Regions from separate parts of the Hydrogenophaga sp. L99 genome, predicted to be linked through region 2. Evidence: predicted binding sites of a transcription regulator. Region 2 holds the regulator's gene; each other region holds the start of a gene.
What was found. Region 2 encodes FNR, which switches genes on or off when oxygen is low (the NO sensors DNR and NnrR bind a similar motif). Its sites were predicted from a motif close to TTGATNNNNATCAA; they were not measured.
Positions count from the first base shown of each region.

Region 1: a site for FNR is predicted at 2,652-2,665, ahead of ubiU (ubiquinone anaerobic biosynthesis protein UbiU). Genes of this name have one in related genera too.
Region 3: a site for FNR is predicted at 4,702-4,715, ahead of AC4QBL_RS00155 (hemerythrin domain-containing protein). Genes of this name have one in related genera too.

Region 1 covers NZ_CM178972.1:3,960,506-3,967,622, forward strand. Annotated here, with positions in the region: gene trhA (PAQR family membrane homeostasis protein TrhA) at 1-415, opposite strand, end outside; gene ubiV (ubiquinone anaerobic biosynthesis protein UbiV) at 420-1,334, opposite strand; gene ubiU (ubiquinone anaerobic biosynthesis protein UbiU) at 1,531-2,565, opposite strand; gene ytfE (iron-sulfur cluster repair protein YtfE) at 2,703-3,407, opposite strand; gene AC4QBL_RS19000 (RrF2 family transcriptional regulator) at 3,519-4,001, shown strand; gene AC4QBL_RS19005 (type IV pili methyl-accepting chemotaxis transducer N-terminal domain-containing protein) at 4,067-6,025, shown strand; gene AC4QBL_RS19010 (response regulator) at 6,022-6,747, shown strand; gene AC4QBL_RS19015 (universal stress protein) at 7,051-7,117, shown strand, end outside.
Region 2 covers NZ_CM178972.1:1,828,288-1,835,404, reverse strand. Annotated here, with positions in the region: gene ccoN (cytochrome-c oxidase, cbb3-type subunit I) at 1-1,354, shown strand, start outside; gene ccoO (cytochrome-c oxidase, cbb3-type subunit II) at 1,366-2,091, shown strand; gene AC4QBL_RS08770 (cbb3-type cytochrome oxidase subunit 3) at 2,106-2,243, shown strand; gene ccoP (cytochrome-c oxidase, cbb3-type subunit III) at 2,270-3,178, shown strand; gene ccoG (cytochrome c oxidase accessory protein CcoG) at 3,349-4,722, shown strand; gene AC4QBL_RS08755 (hypothetical protein) at 4,766-5,062, shown strand; gene AC4QBL_RS08750 (hypothetical protein) at 5,144-5,437, shown strand; gene fnr (fumarate/nitrate reduction transcriptional regulator Fnr) at 5,548-6,267, opposite strand; gene hemN (oxygen-independent coproporphyrinogen III oxidase) at 6,450-7,117, shown strand, end outside.
Region 3 covers NZ_CM178972.1:37,103-44,219, forward strand. Annotated here, with positions in the region: gene AC4QBL_RS00135 (AMP nucleosidase) at 1-292, opposite strand, end outside; gene AC4QBL_RS00140 (MgtC/SapB family protein) at 357-1,634, shown strand; gene gorA (glutathione-disulfide reductase) at 1,631-3,034, opposite strand; gene AC4QBL_RS00150 (SDR family oxidoreductase) at 3,196-3,951, shown strand; gene AC4QBL_RS00155 (hemerythrin domain-containing protein) at 4,098-4,643, opposite strand; gene AC4QBL_RS00160 (3-hydroxybutyryl-CoA dehydrogenase) at 4,833-5,684, opposite strand; gene AC4QBL_RS00165 (GMC family oxidoreductase) at 5,908-7,117, shown strand, end outside.

The DNA.
Region 1 (7,117 bases), 2.0 Mb from region 2:
CCAGCCAGCCCATGAGCAGGTAGATCACCAGCGACACCACCCGCGCGCCGCGCGCCAGCCAGATCTCTTGCGCGATGCCCAGCACGGCCAGCCCCCAGACCACGCCCAGCAGCGACCAGCCCCAGGGGCCTTGCAGCGAGACCAGCGCAAAGGGTGTGTAGCTGCCCGCGATCAGCAGGTAGATGCTGCTGTGGTCCAGCTTCTGAAACACGGCCTTGGCGCGACCGCCCAGCGCGTGGTACAGCGTGGACGCCACATACAGCGCCACCAGCGTGGCGCCGTAGACGCTGAATCCCACGATGCGCCAGGGGTCGCCCTTGAGCGCCGCACTGGTGATGAGCACCACCGCAGCGGCCACGGCCAGCACCGCCCCTACCAGGTGGCTGATGCTGTTGAAGCGTTCGCCGACAACCATGGCTTCAGGCGGTGGCGAGCGCCGCGGGTTCGATGCGCTCCTGTCCGGGCTGGCCGTGCCAGTAGCCATTGCAGTCGCGGTCGCGGTCGGGCAACAGGGGCAGCAGGGCGGTGCGGGCCGATCGCCCATCGAGCGCAGCGCGGCGCACCGCGTCGTACAGCCCGATCACGTCAGCGGTGTGCTGCGACTGCGGGCTGATGCGCGCCACATCCACGCCGAGCGCCGTCAGGTCGCCCCAGGCGTCGATCAGGCTGTGCACGCGGGCCGACTGGGTCTGGATGCCGTTGAGCACCAGGAACGCTGCTTGCTCACGGGTCTTGAGCATCAGGCCGTCGGGGTGGTCAAGGCAGCTGAAGCGGCAGTCGTCCTTGGGCAGGTCGCGGTGTCGCGCGGTGAAGCAGCGGGCCGAAAACGCGAGCGGCAGGCGGCCATGCACGAACACCTCGGTCTGCAGGCCCGCCGGACGAGCCTGCTGCAACAGGGTCAGGTCTTTGCGCGGCATCTCCAGCGGTGCGACCCAGCGCAAAGCGCCCATGGAAGCCACCCATTCCAGGGTGGGCCCGTTGTAGATGTTGAGGTGGGGCCCCGCGACGAACGGTCGTTGCCCGGACAGCGCGCCCACCGCGCCCATGTCATTGGCCTCGACCAGGAAGCCGGTGTTCGCCACCACCTTTTGCATGGCGCTGACGTCGGAGCCCGACTCCAGCAGCACCTGGGTGGACAGCACGGCGGTCTTGCCCGCCGCGCGCATCAACTCGGCCACGTCCAGCCAGTCAGACAGGCGCAGCTCGTGGCGGCGCGAGCAGGTGACCTCGCCGAGGTAGACGATGTCCACCGCGGTCGCTGCCATGGCCTCGTAGAAGTCGAACACGGTCTGGCGGGGCCAGTAGTACTGCAAAGGTCCGAGAGAGAGTTTCATGGAGGTGTCTTGTTTGTCGCTGTTGCGCGTGTCTTGTGGCGCGTTTGCCCTTCACCCCAGAGGGGCGAGGGAGCCAAGACCCAGTCGCCGGGGCGCGTGCCCCATCCAGGGCACCCGTGGAACCGGCTTCGCCGGGCTACAGGGGTGCGTCCCCCTTGGGGGAAGCCGCGCAGCGGCGCAGGGGGGCATCCCAAGCTCACTTCCATTTGCGGTGGTAGGCGCCCAGCGTGTGCTGCTGGCCTTCGGCCACCTGGTCCAGCGAGACCATCCATGCGCTTCTGGGCGTGTAGTGCTGGGGCTGGGCCAGGCAGTCGTCGATCGCTTCGCGCCACACCTTCGTCACCTGCGCCACATAGGCCGGGCTGCGCTGGCGTCCTTCGATCTTGATGGCACGCACGCCCATCTGCAGCAGCTGCGGCAGCAGCGACAAGGTGTTGAGGCTGGTGGGTTCTTCGATGGCGTAGTCGCTGTGCTCGTCTTCCACGTCGAAGCGGCCCTTGCACAGCGTCGGGTAGCTGGCGCTCTCGCCGGCGGCGTAGCGGTCGATCAGCACCCCGTTGAGCCGCGACTCCAGGCCCTGCGGGGTTTCCTGCCAGCGCACCGCCTTGGCGGGCGAACACACGCCGTGCGTGTTGGGCGATTCGCCGGTGACGTAGGACGACAGCGCGCAACGACCTTCCACCATGACGCACAGGCTGCCGAAGCCGAACACCTCGATCTCCACCGGCGTCTTCCCCACCACCTGGCGCACCTGATCGAGCGAGAGCACGCGTGGCAGCACCGCACGCGAAATACCGAACTGCCGGTGGTAGAGGTTGATCGCCTCGGGGTTGGTGGCCGAGCCCTGCACCGACAGGTGCAGCCGCAGCTTGGGGTGGCGCTGCGTGGCGTATTGCATGAGGCCGGGGTCGGCCAGGATCACCGCGTCCACGCCCAGATGCACAGCCTTGTCCATCGCCTCGCGCCAGCGTTCCGGGTGTGCCGCCTGGGGGTAGGTGTTGAGCGCCATGAACACCTGGCTGCCGCGCGCGTGGGCGTAGGTCACGCCGCTGGCGATGGCCGCGTCGTCGAAGTTCAGGCCGGCGAAGTTGCGCGCGTTGGTCGCGTCGCGCAGGCCGAGGTAGACGCAGTTCGCGCCGTTGTCCACCGCGGCCTTGAGCGCGGGCAGGCTGCCGGCGGGGCAGACGAGGTCCATGGCGGCGGATCCGGGTGTCTTGGTGTCAAGGGCCATGGCTTGTCGAGTGGATCCGTTTTCGATCGTGCCGCCATCCGCTGATGGAGCGGACATCAAGTTACCAGCGGCACCGCCTTGAAACCTTGACCCACGTCAAGGTGCTCATGGCTTGATCTGGCGCAAGCGGCTTGTTCTCAGGGGCAGCAGGCGGTCGCCTGGGGTTCAAACTGCGGAAACAGCAGGTTGTTTTCCAGGTGGATGTGGTTGATCAGGTCGTCCGACAGCTGGGCGATGCCGGCGTAGAGTGCGCGCCAGGTGTTGCAGGCTCCTGCAGGGGGTGTGGCGTCGCGGCTCAGGGCCATCAGGCGTTCCAGCTGTTCGCCGTGGCTGGTGTGCTCGTCGCGCATCACGGCAATGGGGTGCCGCACCATGGGCGTGCCGCCGGCCTTGAGCATGGGAAACAGCACGGTTTCTTCCTTTTCCATGTGCTCCAGCAACTCGGCCTCCATGGCCTCCAGGTGCGCGGCCAGGCCCACCGGCACGTCGGGACTGTCGCGGTGCACAGCTTCCACCCGGCGCGCCATGCGGATCAGTTCGGGCAGTTGCTCGCGGTGCACCGCGTGGTAACGCGCCAGGATGTGGTCGATCATCGCGCCGGGCGCCTGCGGCGCCGCTTGTGCCGCCGGGCGGTCGAGCTGCGCGAGTTCGGCCAGCACCGCGTCCAGTGGCAGGCCCTTGGCTTCGCAGGCCGCTTGCAGCGCCACCTGGCCACCGCAGCAGAAGTCGAGCTTCAGGCGGCGAAACACGGCGGTGGAGCCGGGCAGGTTGACGGCGATCTGCCCGATGGCTTGCTGGGCGCGGTCGTCGGTGGGGTGGTCCAGGGTGGCGGCGTGGCTCATGGTCTGTGTTCCTTAAAGGTTCATTTGGTGTGAATATATTAGCGCATAAAATCCATCAAACATGCATGTTAAGAAACGGCAAAAGACCATCGGTCATTGGGAGGATGCGGCGTGCGTTTGACGAACTGGACCGACTACAGCCTGCGGGTGCTCATGTACTGTGCCGCCTGCGCGCAGCGCGAGCAGCCCGCCACCATCAGCGAAATTGCCGAGGCCCACGGCATCTCGCGCAGCCACCTCACCAAGATCGTGATGACGCTCTCGGGCATGGGCCTGCTGGAAACCACGCGCGGGCGCGGCGGTGGCCTTCGTTTGCTCAAACCCGCCAAGGACATTGTGCTGGGCGACGTGGTGCGCCAGACCGAAACCGACTTCACGCAGGTGGAATGCTTCGACGCCGAGCACAACAGCTGCCGTCTCGACGGCTATTGCCGGCTCAAAGGGGCGCTGCAGCAGGCCATGGCGAGCTACCTGCAGGTGCTGGACGGTGTGACGCTGGCCGACCTGGTGGCGCCCATGGCGCAGCCCCAGGGCGCGCGGCTGGGCCAGCCCATGCGCGTGGTGCCCGGGTTGCCGCGTCTGGCGTTGCTGTGACGGTGGTTCGGGCCGGTGCCGTGAGCCCGGCACGTGTATCCGGACGCCAGGAAAGCCGCTAACCTATGAACATGCCATCTAGCGCCTCCCTGTCCACCAAACTGGTTCGCCTCGGCGCCGGTTTTCTCATCGTGGCGCTGACCTCCATCGGGCTCACGCTGTGGGTCACCTGGCAGCTCGAAGGCGGCGCGGCCGCGGTCAACGAGGCTGGGCGCATGCGCATGCAAACCTGGCGCATCACCAGCGCGGTGCAGGCCCAGGCGCCACCGGCCGACGTGGTGGCCCTGGTGACCCAGTTCGATGAAAGCCTGGCCTTGCTGCGCAGCGGCGACCCGAGCCGCCCGCTGTTTGTGCCCTGGGAAGCGGGCGTCAGGCGCGAGTTCGCGTCGGTGCAGTCGCTCTGGCAGGTGCAGCGCAGCCTGTGGCTGCAAGGTGACGTCACCACCGAATCGGCCCAGCAGGGCGTGGGCGTGTTTGTGGACGCGATCGACCGCTTTGTGCATGCCATCGAAGACGAGCTTTCGGGCCTGACCGCCATCCTCAACCTGTTTCAGTTCCTCATGATGGCGCTGGCCATCGGGGGTGCCGTGCTCATGCTCTACACCGGCTACCGGTTTGTCATCAACCCGCTGGCCAACATGCGACAGGGTCTGCGCCAGCTGGAAGCGGGTGAGTTTTCGGTGCGGGTAGCGGTGAACACGCACGACGAATTTGGCCAGGTCGCGGCCGGCTTCAACCGCATGGCCGCCACGCTGCAGTCGCTGTACGAAGGGCTGGAGAGCAAGGTGGAGCTGAAGACGCGCCGCATTGAAGCGCAGCGCGCCCGGCTGGAGGCCTTGTACGAAGTGAGTGCATTTTTGGCCAGCGCCAACACCATCGAGGAGCTTTCGCGCGGGTTTTCGCAGCGCGTGCGCCAGGTGATGAAGGCCGATGCGGTGGCGGTGCGCTGGTCGGACGAAGCCAACCAGCGCTACCTGATGCTGGCGTCCGACTGCTTCCCGCAAGAGATGATGGAAGAAGAGCGCAGCCTGCTGGCCGGGGCCTGCGCTTGCGGCAACTTGCAGCCCGACGCGCGCACCCGCGTGATCCCCATCCACAGCCACGACGCAGCGCCCATGCGGCACTGTGCCAAGGTGGGCTACCAGAACGTGGTGAGCGTGCCGGTGCGCCTGCAGCAGCGGCTGATCGGCGAAATCGATCTGTTCTTTCGTGGCGAGATCGCGCTCAATGCCGACGAAACCGAACTGCTGGACGCGCTGGCCAGCCACCTCGCCAGCGCCCTCGAGGGCCTGCGCGCTGCGGCCCTGGAGCGCGAGGCGGCGGTGGCTGAAGAGCGTGCCCTGATCGCCCGCGAGTTGCACGACTCGATCGCCCAGTCGCTGGCGTTTCTCAAAATCCAGGTGCAGTTGCTGCGCACGGCGGTCCAGAAAGAGCAGCCGGTGCAGGTGCAGACCACGCTGGACGAGCTGGACGTGGGCCTGCGCGAAAGCATCCACGACGTGCGCGAGTTGCTGGTGCACTTTCGCACCCGCACCAATACCGACGACATCGAAGCCGCGCTGCAGGAAACCCTGCAGAAGTTCCAGCACCAGACCGGCCTGCCCACCCGCCTGCAGATGGACGGGCAAGGCCTGCCACTGCCGCCCGACGTGCAGGTGCAGGTGCTGCATGTGATTCAGGAAGCCCTGTCCAATGTGCGCAAGCACGCGGACGCCAGCCACGTCAGTCTGGAAGTCGCCAAGGGCGCCCGGTGGCGTTTCACCGTGCGCGACAACGGAACCGGTTTTGACGCCGCACACGTCCATGGCCCGACCCACGTGGGCATGAAAATCATGCGCGAACGCGCCGAGCGCATCGGTGCCCAGGTGGAGGTGGCTTCTGCCCCCGCCGGCGGCACCGCCGTGACCCTGACCCTGCCGCCGTACCCCGTGGCCGCCAACGGCACGAGCACGCTGGGCCTGAACCTTCTGGCCAGCACCCTTGCTGTACCTGCCGCTCCTGAGAACCGGATACCCACCCCATGACCCAGCCCCACACGCCCCGTATCCAGCTGCTGCTGGTGGACGACCACACCTTGTTTCGCCGTGGCCTGCGCGCCCTGCTGTCGCAAGACGAGCGTTTTGAGGTGGTCGCCGAAGCCGCCGATGCGGGCGAGGCCCTGCGCAGCGTGGAGCGCTACCGGCCCGACGCGACCCTGTTGGACAACCACCTGCCCGGTGTGCGCGGGGTGGACGCGGTTCGTGGGCTCAAAGAGGCCGCGCCCAACATGCGCATCCTGATGCTCACCGTGAGCGAGAACGAAGACGACCTGGCCGCAGCCTTGCAGGCCGGCGCCGACGGCTACCTGCTCAAAACGGTGGAGTCCGACCAGCTCGGTGACGCCATTGTCAAGGTGCTCGACGGTGAGTCGGTGATCAGCCCGGAGATGATGACCAAGCTGTTCAAGGCCTTTCGCAACCAGGCGCCCCGCCAGCCCAGTGCGCAGGACGGTGATGTGCCCACGGCAGCGGCGCCCCTGCAAGCGCCCGCCGCCAGCAAGGCCGACGGCCTGGCCCTGCTGTCGGCTCGCGAGCGCGAGATCCTCAGCTTGATCGCGCGCGGTGACAGCAACAAACTGATCGCCCGCGAGCTCGACATCGCCGAAACGACGGTCAAGATCCATGTGCAGCACATCCTGCGCAAGCTCCACCTCACCTCGCGGGTGCAGGCGGCGGTGTACGCCGTGCACCAGGGTCTGCGCGGCTAAGGCGCCACCCGCCCGCCGGGTTCCTGCGTGGGCATCGCACCGGTGGCATCACATCCCCTTGAGCGGCTGAATAGTTCTTTAGGAGCATGGCCACGCGCGGGCCATCGTCCGTGTGGAACGCGTCCGCGTGCCAAAGAAGGATGTTCAGGCGGGCGCTGCCGCCGCACAGTTGAGCGGTCACCCTGGTCCGAATAGGGCTATTGCTCGCCGGGTTCCGTGTCACCCGGCGACAGACCGCCGCCGCGTGGCGGCGTGCCGGGTCACGACATGGCTGATCCGTCCGTATCCACTGGAGAAAAAAACATGGAAGTCATGCTGGCTTACGACCATTCGCGCAATGCGCGCATCGCGCTCGACGTCGTCAAGCGGC
Region 2 (7,117 bases):
GGGTATGTTGGTGGGTGTGATCATTGCAGCCCAGTTAACCTGGCCCGAGCTCAATATGGGTATTGAGTGGCTGAGCTATGGTCGCTTGCGTCCATTGCACACCAATGCCGTGATTTTTGCGTTTGGTGGTTGCGTCCTGTTTGCGAGCAGCTACTACGTGGTGCAGCGAACCTGCCACACCAAGCTCTTTCTCAACAAGCTGGCCTGGTTCACGTTTTGGGGTTGGAACCTGGTCATCGTCGCCGCCGTCGTCACCCTGCCCATGGGTTTGACCCAGGGCAAGGAATACGCCGAACTGATCTGGCCGATCGACCTGTTGATCGCTGTCGTCTGGGTCTCTTACGCGGTCGTCTTCTTTGGCACGGTGGGTATCCGCAAGGTTCGTCACATTTACGTGGCGAACTGGTTTTTTGGTGCCTACATCATTGCGGTGGCGTTGCTGCACATCTTCAACAACATTCAGATCCCCACCAGCGCGACGCACTCCTACTCGGTCTATGCCGGTGTCCAGGACGCCATGATGCAGTGGTGGTACGGCCACAACGCCGTGGGCTTTTTCCTGACCGCGGCCTTCCTGGGCATGATGTACTACTTCATCCCCAAGCAGGCCGAGCGTCCGGTGTATTCCTACCGCTTGTCCATCGTCCACTTCTGGGCGCTGATCTTTACCTACATGTGGGCCGGCCCACACCACCTGCACTACACCGCGCTGCCTGACTGGACGCAATCGGTTGGCATGGTCTTCTCCCTGATTCTGCTGGCGCCCAGCTGGGGCGGCATGATCAACGGCATCATGACCCTGTCGGGTGCCTGGCACAAGCTGCGAGACGACCCTATCCTGCGCTTCCTGATCGTGTCCCTGTCGTTCTACGGCATGTCCACTTTCGAAGGTCCGATGATGTCGATCAAGACCGTCAACGCGCTGAGCCACTACACCGACTGGACCGTCGGCCACGTGCACTCAGGCGCCTTGGGTTGGGTGGGTCTGGTGTCCATGGGTTCGCTTTACTACCTGATTCCCCGTCTGTGGGGTCAGAAAAAGATGTACTCGGTGCCAGCCATTGAGTTGCACTTCTGGGTGGCCACCATCGGTATCGTGCTGTACATCGCCGCCATGTGGATCGCCGGTGTGATGCAGGGCCTGATGTGGCGCTCGGTCAACCCGGACGGCAGCCTGACCTACACCTTCGTCGAGTCGGTGAAAGCCACCTTCCCGTTCTATGTGATCCGGCTGGTGGGTGGTCTGCTGTACTTCGGCGGCATGGTCGTCATGCTGTGGAACGTCGTCATGACCGTGCGTCAGGGGCGCGTTGTGCCAGTCCCAGTGATGGCTGTTAACCCTGCACACGCCTGAGGAGAAACAACATGGCAAGTAACGAAAAACTCACGGGTCACGCTCGGATCGAGACCAACAATTTCCTCATGATCGTGTTGATCACGCTTGTGGTGGCGGTGGGCGGTCTGGTGGAAATTGTTCCTCTGTTCTTCCAGAAGTCCACCACCCAGCCGATTGAGGGTCTCAAGCCCTACAGCGCGCTGCAATTGGCTGGTCGGGATGTGTATGTCGCCGAGGGTTGCTACAACTGCCACTCGCAGATGATTCGCCCCTTCCAGGCTGAAACCCTGCGCTATGGTCCTTATTCTGTGGCTGGCGAATTCGTTTACGACCGTCCCTTCCAGTGGGGCTCCAAGCGCACCGGCCCTGACCTGCACCGTGTGGGTGGCCGTTACAGCGATGAATGGCACCGCATCCACCTGATCAATCCGCGCGATCTGGTGCCTGAGTCCAACATGCCGGCCTACCCTTGGCTGGCTGAAAAAATGGTCAATGAGACCCAACTGCCCAAGCGCATGGAAGTGTTGCGCACTCTGGGCGCGCCTTACACCGATGAAGAAATCGCCGCTTCGGTGGCTGATGTGAAAGGCAAGACAGAAATGGATGCGGTGATTGCCTACTTGCAGGTGCTCGGTACCGCTCGCAGTGAAATCCGTGCAGCACCAGCACCTGCGGCAGCAGCGCCAGCCGACGTTGCATCACCTGTGTCAGCGGCCGCAATCAAGCCTGTTGAGGCAACAGGCTCTACCCAATAAGTCAGAGGCTCGCCATGGACATCAACGATCTGCGTAGCGCCTTCACCCTGGTCAGTTTTCTGATCTTCATGGGCATCTTGGTCTGGGCCTGGTCCAAACGCAACAAGGCCAACTTTGATGAGGCAGCCCGGCTACCCTTCAACGAAGACTAAACCGCGGCACCAACAAGAGAAATATCATGAGCGACTTTACAAGTGATTTCTGGCACTATTACGTGGCCGGGCTGACGCTGGTCAGCATCATCGCCTGTCTGATCCTGCTGTGGATCAGCGGCACGACCAAAGCGGCGACACATGCCGACAACACCACCGGTCACGTTTGGGACGGTGACTTGGCAGAGATGAACAACCCCTTGCCACGCTGGTGGGTGTATCTCTTCATCATCACCGTGGTGTTTGCGCTGGCATATGGCGTGCTTTACCCCACGTTTGGGAAGTTCCAGGGGGTGCTGGGATGGTCGTCACAAGGACAGCACGCCGCTGAGGTGAAGAAGGTTCAGGAAGCCATTGCACCCATCTACGCCAGGTTCAATGAAATGAAGCCCGAGCAACTGGCTGGTGACGCACAGGCGATGGCTGTGGGTGAGCGCCTGTTCATGAACTACTGTGCCCAGTGCCACGGCTCCGATGCCCGTGGCGCCAGGAGCTTCCCCAACCTCACCGACGGCGATTGGCTGTGGGGTGGCGACCCAGAAGCGATCAAGGTCTCAATTGCCCAAGGCCGCAACGGTGTGATGCCGCCCTTGGGCGCTGCTGTGGGCTCTCCTGAAGACGTCCGCAATCTGGCTCACTATGTGCTCAGCCTGTCGGGCAGTCCGCACGACAGCGTGCGCGCCTCCCAGGGCAGGAGCAATTTTGGTTCGTGCGCCGCTTGCCACGGCATGGACGCCAAGGGCAACACCGCCCTGGGTGCACCCAACCTGACCGACGGTGTATGGCTGCACGGCTGGGGCGAAGAAGCCATCATTCGCGCCGTCAACAACGGTATCAATAACCAGATGCCCGGACAGTCGGTGTTGCTCAACGAGGCCCAGATCCACGTCCTCAGCGGCTACGTCTGGGGCATGTCCAACAAGCCGGCCAATTAAGCACTCTGTGCCCCTGAGACCGCGGCGGTTGTGATGACCGCCGCCCTTACTTTTTTGCCTTCCTTTCCGGGTTCCTCGTGAGTTCCGACACACCAGACAGCAACGCCAGCAAGCCCATCATTCCCATCGTTGCTGTGTCCCCTCGGGGCGCTAAAGACGACGATGAGGAGATGGTTTCTTTGTATGCCGCGAGGCAAAAGATCTACCCGCGCTCTGTATCGGGGATGTTCTCAAACTGGCGCTGGATCACGGTCTGGATCACACAAATTGTGTTTTACGGCTTGCCCTGGCTGGAGTGGAACGCTCGTCAAGCGGTTCTTTTTGACCTGGAAGCCCGTCGCTTCTACATCTTCAGCTTGGTGCTGTACCCGCAGGACTTCATTTACCTGACCGGGCTGTTGGTCATTTCTGCGCTGGCCCTGTTCTTGTTCACGGCCGTGGCGGGTCGCCTCTGGTGTGGTTACGCGTGTCCACAAACGGTCTACACCGAAATTTTTCTCTGGATCGAAAAAAAGGTCGAGGGCGATCGCTCGGCCCGTATGCGCTTGGATCAGGCTGATTTTTCCGCGCAAAAGCTGGGCAAAAAGTGGCTTAAGCACGCCTTGTGGATTGCTTTTGCGCTCTGGACAGGCTTCACCTTCGTAGGCTATTTCACGCCCATCCGCGATCTGGCTGCCTTGTCGCTGGCCGCGTCTTTGGGCCCTTGGCAAACCTTCTGGGTATTTTTCTACGGCTTTGCCACCTACGGCAACGCAGGGTTCATGCGCGAGCAGGTCTGCAAGTACATGTGCCCCTACGCGCGTTTCCAGAGCGCGATGTTTGACAAAGACACCATGATCGTCACCTACGACGAAAAGCGTGGTGAGCCCCGCGGTCCGCGATCGAAAAAGGCCGATCCCTTGGCGCTGGGGTTGGGTTCTTGCGTTGACTGCACGCTCTGCGTCCAGGTCTGCCCCACCGGTATCGACATTCGCAAGGGTCTGCAATACGAATGCATCGGCTGCGGTGCCTGTATTGACGTGTGTGACGAGGTCATGGACAAGGTGGGTTATCCGCGCGGCCTGATCAAGTACTCCACCGAGAACGGGGTTGCTCAGGGCTGGACCACGGCTCAAATGATCAAGCGAGCGTTCAGACCCAGGGTGCTGGTTTACACCGGTATCCTGGTGGCCATCACCCTGGCTGTGATGGTCAGCTTGTTCATGCGCAAGCCGCTCAAGGTGGACGTGATCCGCGACCGGGGCGCATTGGCCCGCATGGTGGAGCAAGGACGCATTGAAAACGTCTTCCGGCTGCAAATCATGAACGCCACCGAATCCACACAGCGCTACGTCATCACGGTGTCCGGCCTGCCGGGTGTCACCATTGCTTCGGAAAACGAAGTCGAGGTGTTGCCCACTGAGGTCCGCTCGGCCGTGATTCGGGTTCAGATACCGCCGGATGCTGCAAACCCGGGCTCGCACCCCATCCAGTTCGGCATCCGCTCGGTTGGTGACGAGCCAGTCGAGGTTTCCGAGAAAGCTGCCTTCCTGGTCCCGCGCTGACGACATTCAGCGCCATTTGACATTCCCATTTCGGAGCTACAACATGAGCAACGCGCCCTTGACCCAGCCCCCAAGCCATGAAAATACCCCCTGGTGGAGAATTCCACATGTGGTGTTCGTGCCGGCTCTTCTGTTGTGTGGGGTGATAGCGACCAGCACCATGGTGGTCATTTCGTCGATGGACCAGGATCCGGTGCTTGACAAGGAGGTCTACGAGCGAGAGCGCAGGGCGGCACTGGCACTGGAGGGGCAAGCAAGGATCGATGCGCTGATGGCTGTGCAGCCAGCCAATCAGGGTCGAAACCATGCGGCTTCACCTTTGGTGCCCTCTGAAAAATAATGGCCAGCCTGGCTACCGGTGCAGCTGTACCCGGGTGCTTGTCGCTTTAACAAAAACAGATATGGAAGAGGAGCCGCACCGATGTGGACACAGCGTTTGATGTGGATAGCATGGCCTGCTTTTTTGGTGGCCGCGGTGCTGGAAATGGTGGTGTTTGCTTTTGTCGATCCCAGCGATCTGCATTGGTTTGGCTCTCCTCTGGCCCTGTCGCGGGAAGCGGTTTACACCCTCGCGTTCTTTGTGTTCTGGGGTGCAACCATGGTTTCCAGCGCCTTGACAACTTTGCTCGCCGTGTCGCCATTTGAGGTGAACCGTTGCCCGATACCCGCAGACGAGCGACCAACCGACTGCGCCAAGAACGGTCGCTGCGGCTGAAACGGCTAGCGCCTTCAGCGCCAACAAAAAACCCCGGAGAGGCGTATGCGCCTGTCCGGGGTTTTTTTGTTGGGCATTCGCCCAGGTTTTCGTTGGGTGTCGCGGTGGATTCAGCGGCAAGTTTGCGGATTCACGATCTGCTTGAGCCCTTCGGTGCTCTTGATGTGAACATAGCGCTGTTTCACTTCGATAATGCCGTCGTCAACGAACTTGGAGAAAGTGCGGCTCACCGTTTCGAGCTTCATACCCAGGTAGCTGCCGATCTCTTCGCGGGTCATGCGCAAAATCAGCTCGGACTGTGAGAACCCGCGGGCATGAAGCCGCTGGACCAGATTGAGCAAGAAAGCCGCCAGCCGTTCTTCGGCGCGCATGCTGCCCAGCAGCAGCATCACCGAGTGGTCGCGCACGATCTCGCGGCTCATGATCTTGTGGACGTGGTGTTGCAGGGTGGTGAATTCGCGTGAAAGCTCTTCCACCTGGTCAAAAGGCATCACGCACACCTCGGCATCCTCCAGTGCAATCGCGTCGCACGAGTGGTGGTCGCTGACGATGCCGTCCAGACCGATGATTTCTCCCGTCATCTGAAAGCCGGTCACCTGGTCACGGCCGTCTGCGGTCGTAACGCAGGTTTTAAAAAAACCAGAACGCACGGCAAATAGCGACGTGAACTTGTCGCCCGTGTTGAAGAGCGCGGAGCCGCGCTTGATGCGGCGGCGTGTGGAAATCACCGCGTCGAGCTTGTCTATCTCTTCACTGTTCAGACCCATGGGCAGGCACAACTCCCGCAGGTTGCAGCTTGAGCAGGCGACTTTGATGCTTTGAATGTCCATAATTTTTCCAGGAGTGCGGGGTTAGCTTAACGCATCGGCCCGAGCACTGTCGAGAAAAGGCCGGTTTGGAGTCTGGGGGCAATCCTGGGGACAACCCCCGGTCCGACCGAGGCCTTGATCAAGATCAAAGGCGCTGGCGCGCTCATGCGGCACATTCAGCCCTCAGAACTGGAGAACTGTTTGTGAGTCATGCTATTTCCAACGAGTTGCTCAAGCGATTCGACATTCCTGGGCCTCGTTACACCTCGTACCCGACGGCAGACCGATTCGTCGAAGCTTTCGCGGAGCAAGACTATATACAAGCGCTGGAGCAGCGCCGAGTGGGTTCCATGGCGCTGCCGCTGTCGCTGTATGTGCACATTCCGTTTTGTGAGTCGGTCTGCTACTACTGCGCCTGCAACAAGGTGATCACGAAGCACCACGAACGTGCAGCCGAATACCTGCGCTATCTGTCTCGTGAGGTGGAGCTGCAGGTGCAGCACTTCGGGCAAGGTCACAGCGTGTCGCAGCTGCACCTGGGCGGCGGTACCCCCACTTTTCTGTCCGATGCCGAGCTGGAAGACCTGATGTCGATGATCCGGCGCAATTTCACGCTGGTGCCGGGTGGTGAGTATTCGATTGAAGTGGACCCTCGCACGGTGACCGACCAGCGGCTGCAGACGTTGGCCAGACTGGGCTTCAACCGCTTGAGCTTTGGTGTGCAGGATTTCGATCCGGCGGTGCAAAAAGCGGTGCACCGGGTACAACCCGCTGAACAGGTTTTTGCCTTGGTAGAAACCGCCCGCAAGATCGGGTTTGAGTCGGTCAATGTGGACCTCATCTACGGTTTGCCCCTGCAAACCCCGGAATC
Region 3 (7,117 bases), 1.8 Mb from region 2:
ACAGGTCGGGCCGGGTGAGGGTGGTTTCAAACCGGCCGGGGCCGGCCACAAAGCCGTAGCTCAGGCGGCTCTGTGGCCCCGTGCCCTGGTGCGACACGCTGTGGGTGTGCAGCCGCACAAACGGGTAGCAGGCGCGCACGCGCACGCTGCTGAAGTCTTGGCCGGCCACAAAGTCGCGCATGGCCACGCGCAAAAACGCGACGTTGTCGCGGTAGATGCGCTGCACCTGCGCCAGCGCGGCGGCGGGTTCGCGAAAGAAAACCGGGGCGGTAAAGTCGGGTGTCTTGTGCATGGCGCTATTGTGGCGCCGCCACATGACAACCCGCCGATGAGCGCCCACAACGCCCCATAACCCGATGTTCAATGCCGAAACCGCTGCCATGGGCTTGCCCGCCGACCCGGCCGGTGCGGTGGCCGTGCTGGCCGTGGCGCTGGGCTGCGGTTTGTTGATCGGCATTGAGCGGGAACGGCGCAAGGGCAGCGGTCCCCAGCGGGCGTTTGCCGGTTTGCGCACCTTTGCGCTGACCTGTGTGGCCGGCGCCCTGGCGGCGCTCACCCAGCTGACCGGGCTGGTGGTGACGGGTGCGGCGCTGGTGGCAGCGCTGGCGGCCATGGCCTACTGGCGCGACCGCTCGGACGACCCCGGTGCGACCACCGAAGTGGCGCTGCTGCTGACCTACCTGATTGGCGTGCTTTGCGCATGGAGCCTGCCGCTGGCGGCGGCCACGGCAGTGGGCCTGACGGGTTTGCTGGCCGGCCGCCAGCGGCTGCACCACTTTGCCAGCCATTGGCTCAGCCCGGGCGAGGTGCGCGACGGCATCATGCTGGCGGCGCTGGTGCTGATGGCGCTGCCGCTGGTGCCCAACCGGCCGCTGTGGGGGCCGGTGCTCAACCCCTATGTGATCGTGCAGCTGGTGGCCCTGCTGCTGGGGGTGCAGGCCCTGGCCCACCTGAGCCGCCGCCTGCTGCAAGCGCGCCACGCGGTGGCGTTGTCGGCGCTGGCTTCGGGCTTTGTGTCCAGCACCGCCACCATCGCCACGCTGGGGCTGGCGGCGCGCGAGCGGCCCGCCGACGTGCGGTTGCTGGCCGGTGGTGGCCTGTTGTCTTGTGTGTCCACCCAGCTGCAGGTGCTGCTGGTGGCCGCTGCCGTGCAACCGGCCTGGCTGCCGGTTTTGTGGCTGCCTTCGCTGGCCGCCGCTGTGTTGGCGCTGGCCTGGGGTGGGTGGATGGTGCGCGGCGCGCCCCAGGCCGCCGATGTCCCGTCAGAACCCGACGAAGACCGCATGTTCAGCCTGTGGGCAGCGGCGGGCGTGGCCGCGTTGCTCAGCGGCATCCAGGCTGGCGTGTACGGGCTGACGCTGTGGCTGGGCTCGACGGGGCTGCTGCTGGGCTCCGCGCTGGCGGCGCTGGCCGACCTGCACGCCGCGGTGGCGGCGGTGTTCGCGTCGGGCGAGCCGCTGCCAGGGGGCGCCGGTGTGTGGGCCGTGGTGCTGGCGCTGCTGGCGCATGCCGTGGGCAAAAGCGTGTCTGCCGGGCTTGCTGGCGGTTGGCGCTACCTGGCTTGGCTTGCGCCCGGCCTTTGGGGGCACATGGCTCTGGGCGCAGCCGGCATTTATGGGCTGGCGCGCGTTTAGTTTCGGGCCGGTTCGCGCATGGTCACAAACTCTTCGGCCGCCGTGGGGTGGATGCCAATGGTGCTGTCAAACACGGCCTTGGTGGCGCCGGCTTTCATGGCCACGGCGAAGCCCTGCACAATTTCGCCCGCTTCGGCACCCACCATGTGCAGGCCCACCACGCGGTCGGTGGCGGTGTCCACCACCAGTTTCATGAGGGTGCGCTCGGTGCTGCCCGACAGGGTGTGGCGCAGCGCTTTGAACTCGCTGCGAAAAATGGTGACCTGGCCAAATTGCTCGCGCGCAGCGGCTTCGCTGAAGCCCACGGTGCCGATGTTGGGGTGGGTGAACACGGCGGTGGGGATGAAGTCGTAGCTCATGTCGCGTGGCGGTTTGCCCGCGGCGGGGCCAAACAGCTGGTCCACCACCACCATGGCTTCGCCCAGCGCCACCGGGGTGAGCTGCACGCGGTTGGTCACGTCACCCACGGCGTAAATGCTGGGCACGTTGGTCTGGTAGTGCGCGTTCACCAGCACTTCGTTTTGCCCGCCCTGGGCCACGCCCACGGTGTCCAGCCCCAGGCCTTGCACGTTGGGCACGCGCCCGGTGGCGTAGAGCACCGCGTCGGCCATCACCACGTTGCCGTCTTCCAGCTCCACGCGCAGCCCGTCGGCGGCTTTGCGGATGTCCACCACGCCGGCGTTGAGCCGCAGGTCCACGCCCGACTTGAGCATCTCAGCGGCCACAAAGTGGCGAACTTCGTCGTCAAAACCGCGCAGCACCTGTTCGCCGCGGTACAGCTGCGTCACCTGGGCGCCCAGGCCGTTGAAGATGGACGCAAATTCGCAGGCAATGTAGCCGCCGCCCACCACCAGCAGGCGCTGTGGGAACGGCTCCAGGTCAAAGATCTCGTTGGACGTGATGACGTGTTCGCGGCCCACAAAGTGCGGCACATGCGGCGTACCGCCGGTGGCAATGAGGATGTTTTTAGCGGTGAAATGCTGGTGGCCGGGGCTGCCGTCGGCATGCAGCGTGGCCAGGGTGATGGCGTGCTCACCGTCGATGCGGGCAAAGCCGTTGAACACGGTCACGCCCGAGCCGCGCAGCAGGTTGCCATACACGCCGTTGAGGCGGCTGATCTCTTTTGCGCGGTTGGCTTTGAGGGTGGCCCAGTTCAGGCGCGGGGCTTCGCCCTCCCACCCGTAGCCCGCCGATTCGTGAAGGCCTTCGGCGTAATGCGCGGCGTAGCTGTAGAGCTTTTTCGGGATGCAGCCCACGTTCACGCAGGTGCCGCCCAGGCCGTCGGTGCCGAGGGTTTCGGCCAGGGCCACGCGGGCGCCACGCTGTGCGGCCATGCGCGCAGCGCGCACACCGCCGCTGCCGCCACCAATCACAAACAGGTCAAAGTCAAAAGCGCTCATCTCAAATCCTTGGCAAAACAGGGCTCACGGCAACCGGTGAGGGGCCTCATGGTAAGCGGCCCACGGTGGCGCTGCATTGAGGCGCGTCATGGCCGCCGGCCCGCAGGGGCCTTGGGTGTGCGGGCCAGCGCGCGCTGGCGCTGCCTGCCCATAATGCGCCCATGAACCCGACCCCTGCACCCGCTCCCGCCGATGAAACAACCCCACAACCCGGCCTGAGCGTGGTGCTGGGTGGCACCGGCGGCATTGGTGCGGCCCTGGTGGCGCAGCTGCGCGCACAGGGTGGCACGGTGCTGGCGCTGGGCCGGCAAACCCAGCCCGCGCTGGACTACACCGCTGAGGCCACCGTGGCGGCCTGCGCGCAGCATGTATCGGCGCAGCTGAGCCAAGCCGGCCTGCCGCTAACCCGCCTGATCGTGGCCACCGGGTTTTTGCACGGCACCACCGCCAGCGGCCAGCACGCCGAGCCCGAGCGCTCGTGGCAACACCTGAACGCCGATGCCCTGGCGCACAGCTTTGCGGTGAACGCTGTGGGCCCGGCGCTGGTGATGAAACACTTTTTGCCGTTGCTGCCGCGCCAGGGTCGCTGTGTGGCGGCGTTTTTGTCGGCGCGGGTGGGCAGCATCGGCGACAACGCGCTGGGTGGCTGGTATGGCTACCGCGCATCCAAAGCCGCGCTCAACCAGCTGGTGCACACGGCGGCCATTGAGCTGGCGCGGCGCAACCGCGACGCGCTGTGTGTGGCGCTGCACCCCGGCACGGTGGACACCGGGCTGTCACAGCCCTTTGCCAAAACCGGGCTGCAGGTGCGACCGCCTGACGTGGCGGCGGGCGAGCTGCTGGGCGTGATCGATGGCTTGCCCCCGGGCAGCTCAGGCGGGTTTTTTGACCACCGTGGTTTGACGGTGGCCTGGTGAGCTGAGCCGCTGAGCGCGAGGCCTATAGATCCGGCCCAGTGAAGTCTTAAAGTCCGTTCGGGTTGAGCTTGTCGAAACCTTCCTCAGACATGGCACGAGCCCTTCGACAGGCTCAGGGCGAACGGTTGATACTTCATAGGGCCGAATTAATAAGAGGGCAGGGCAGCGCTTTTAAGGGCTCTGCGTTTCGCCATTTCACGGCCCATACCCACCGTGTCCAGGCTGGCCAAGCGCTGCTTGGCGGCCGGGTAGGCAATCGACTCTTCCAGAACGATGTGGTCCAGGTAGAGGGCTTCAAAAACCTCCAGTGCGTGCCGAAGTTCCACGGTGTCAAACCACAGGTTGCCGTTGGTGGCGGCTTCCAGGCTGGGCGCGATCTGAATCCAGTTTTCTTCCAGCCAGCCGTGGTCTTGCACCAGGTGTTCAGCGGCTTGCACGATCTCGGCGTTCTGGCTGTTCAGCAGCGCCGGGAAAATGTGTTTTTCTTCGTCCAGGTGGTGCTGGCGCGCTTCGCCATTGAAGTAGTCCAGCACGCGGCGGGCCTGCTCCCGGTTGGCATGGTTCAGGCCGCTGTTTTCAATCGCGTCCACCAAGCCGTTCAGCTGTTGCAGTTGCTGCTGAATCTCGCGGTGGGTGCTGTCGAGAAACTCAAAAACAGCGAGCGACGGTTGGGTGCGGGCAGCAGCGTTCATGAAAAACCCCAAGGCAGTGAAAGTTGGGTTCATCATAAAAATGCTGCGCCGCAGCAGCTTGATCTGGCGCAAACAAACTGCGCCACCGGCGGCCAGCGCGGGGGCTCTCAGCCAAAGGATGCCGCGGAACGGGCTTCGCCCGGCCGCAGGCATCGCCCCCTGGGGGGTGCCGCGCAGCGGCGCGGGGGGTTAGTAGGTATACACGCCGCGCCCGGTTTTGCGGCCCAGCCAGCCAGCGGCCACCATTTCCTTCAGCAGCGGCGCGGGGCGGTACTTGCTGTCGTTGTACTCGGCCATGTAGACGTTCATCACCGCCAGGCACACGTCCAGGCCAATCATGTCGGCCAGTGCCAGCGGGCCAATAGGCTGGTTGCAGCCCAGCTTCATGCCGGCATCAATGTCTTCCGGCGTGGCCAGGCCCTCGGCCAGCACAAAGAAAGCTTCGTTGATCATGGGCACCAGGATGCGGTTGACCACAAAACCGGGCGCGTTCTTCACCGTGATGGGCGTTTTGCCCAGGGCTTCGGCCAGCGCCTTCACCGCGTCGTGCGTGGCGTCGCTGGTCTGCAGGCCGCGGATGATTTCCACCAGCGCCATCATGGGCACCGGGTTGAAGAAGTGCATGCCGATGAAGCGGTCGGGGCGCTGCGTGGCAGCGGCCAGCTTGGTGATGCTGATCGAGCTGGTGTTGGTGGCCACGATCACGTCGGCGCCCAGCAAGCCGTCCAGCTGCTGCAAGATCTTGACCTTCAGCGCCTCGTTTTCGGTGGCGGCTTCAATGACCAGTTGCGCGCCCTTGAGGTCTTCGTAGTTGGTCGAGCCCTTGATGCGGGCCAGCGCCGCGTCTTTCTCGGCGGCGGTCATTTTTTCTTTCTTGATCAGCCGGTCCAGGCTGCTGGCCACCGTGGCCAGGGCTTTGTCCACCGCCGCCTGGGCAATGTCGACCAGCACCACCTGGATGCCGCTGGTGGCGCAGGCCTGCGCAATGCCGTTGCCCATGGTGCCCGAGCCAATAATGCCCACGGTCTGGATGCTGCTCATAGGTTTTCTCCTGTGTGTTTCGAAAAAAAGAATTGTCCAGCGCGTCTGCGCGGGGCGCTGACGCGCTGGGTCACGCACGCGTCACGCCTAGACGGGCGCGTCTATCTGCTTGCGTGCCTGCGTGCTAACTTAGCCGCTGATTGTCGCGCCCCATCTTGCAAGGGTATGACAGCGGTTGGATTCGCCTGGCCCAACGCCTCGCGCGGCACTTTCTGGAGACTTCATGTTGGACTACATCATTGTTGGAGGCGGCTCGGCCGGTAGCGTGCTGGCCGGGCGCTTGAGCGAAGACCCCGCCGTGCGCGTGGCGCTGCTCGAAGCCGGACCGGTCGACCGCAGTGTGCTCATCCACTGCCCCGCCGGCCTGGCCCTGATGGCCAAGTACCAGCTCAACGGCTGGGGCTACAACACCGTGCCGCAACCGGGGTTGAACGGCCGCAGGGGCTACCAGCCGCGCGGCAAGGTGCTGGGCGGCTCCAGTTCCATCAACGCCATGGTGTACGCCCGCGGCCACGCGAGCGACTACGACCACTGGGCAGCCCAGGGCAACCCCGGCTGGTCTTATGCCGACGTGTTGCCCTATTTCAAGCGCTCGGAGCACAACGAGCGCGGCGCCGACGCGCTGCACGGCCAGGGCGGGCCACTGAACGTGATGGACCTGCGCAGCCCCAACCCGTTTCTGCCTGCGTTCATTGAAGCCGGCCAGCAAGCCGGCTACGCGCACAACACCGACTTCAACGGCCCCGAGCAAGAAGGCGTGGGCGCCTACCAAGTGACGCACAAAAACGGTGAGCGCTGGAGCGCCGCCAAGGGCTACCTCACGCCCCACCTGGGACGGCCCAACCTGACGGTGATCACCACCGCGCTCACCACCCGGGTGCTGGTGGAAACCGTGAACGGCCAGCCCTGCGCCGTGGGGGTGGAATACCGGCCCAACGGGGGGCGGGGCGCACCGCAAACGCTGCGCCTGAAACCGGGCGGCGAGGTGCTGCTGAGCGCGGGGGCTTTTGGTTCGCCACAGTTGCTCATGCTCTCGGGCATTGGCCCGGCCGGGCACCTGCGCGACATGGGCATTGAAGTGCTGCACGACCTGCCCGGCGTGGGCGACAACCTGCACGACCACCCCGATGTGGTGATGGTGGTGAACGCCCCGAAGTTGACCGACCTGTTTGGCCTGTCGCTGCCCGGCATGGTGACCACGCTGAAGGGCATCACTGAGTGGCGCCGTGCGCGCAGCGGGCCGCTCACCAGCAACTTTGCCGAGGCGGGTGGTTTCATCAAGAGCGCGCCCCTTGAGCCCATACCCGATCTGCAGCTGCACTTTGTGGTGGGCAAGCTGGTGGACCACGGCCGCAAAACCGTGTTTGGCCATGGCTATTCGTGCCACGTGTGCCTGTTGCGCCCCAAGAGCCGGGGCACGCTGCGCCTGGCCA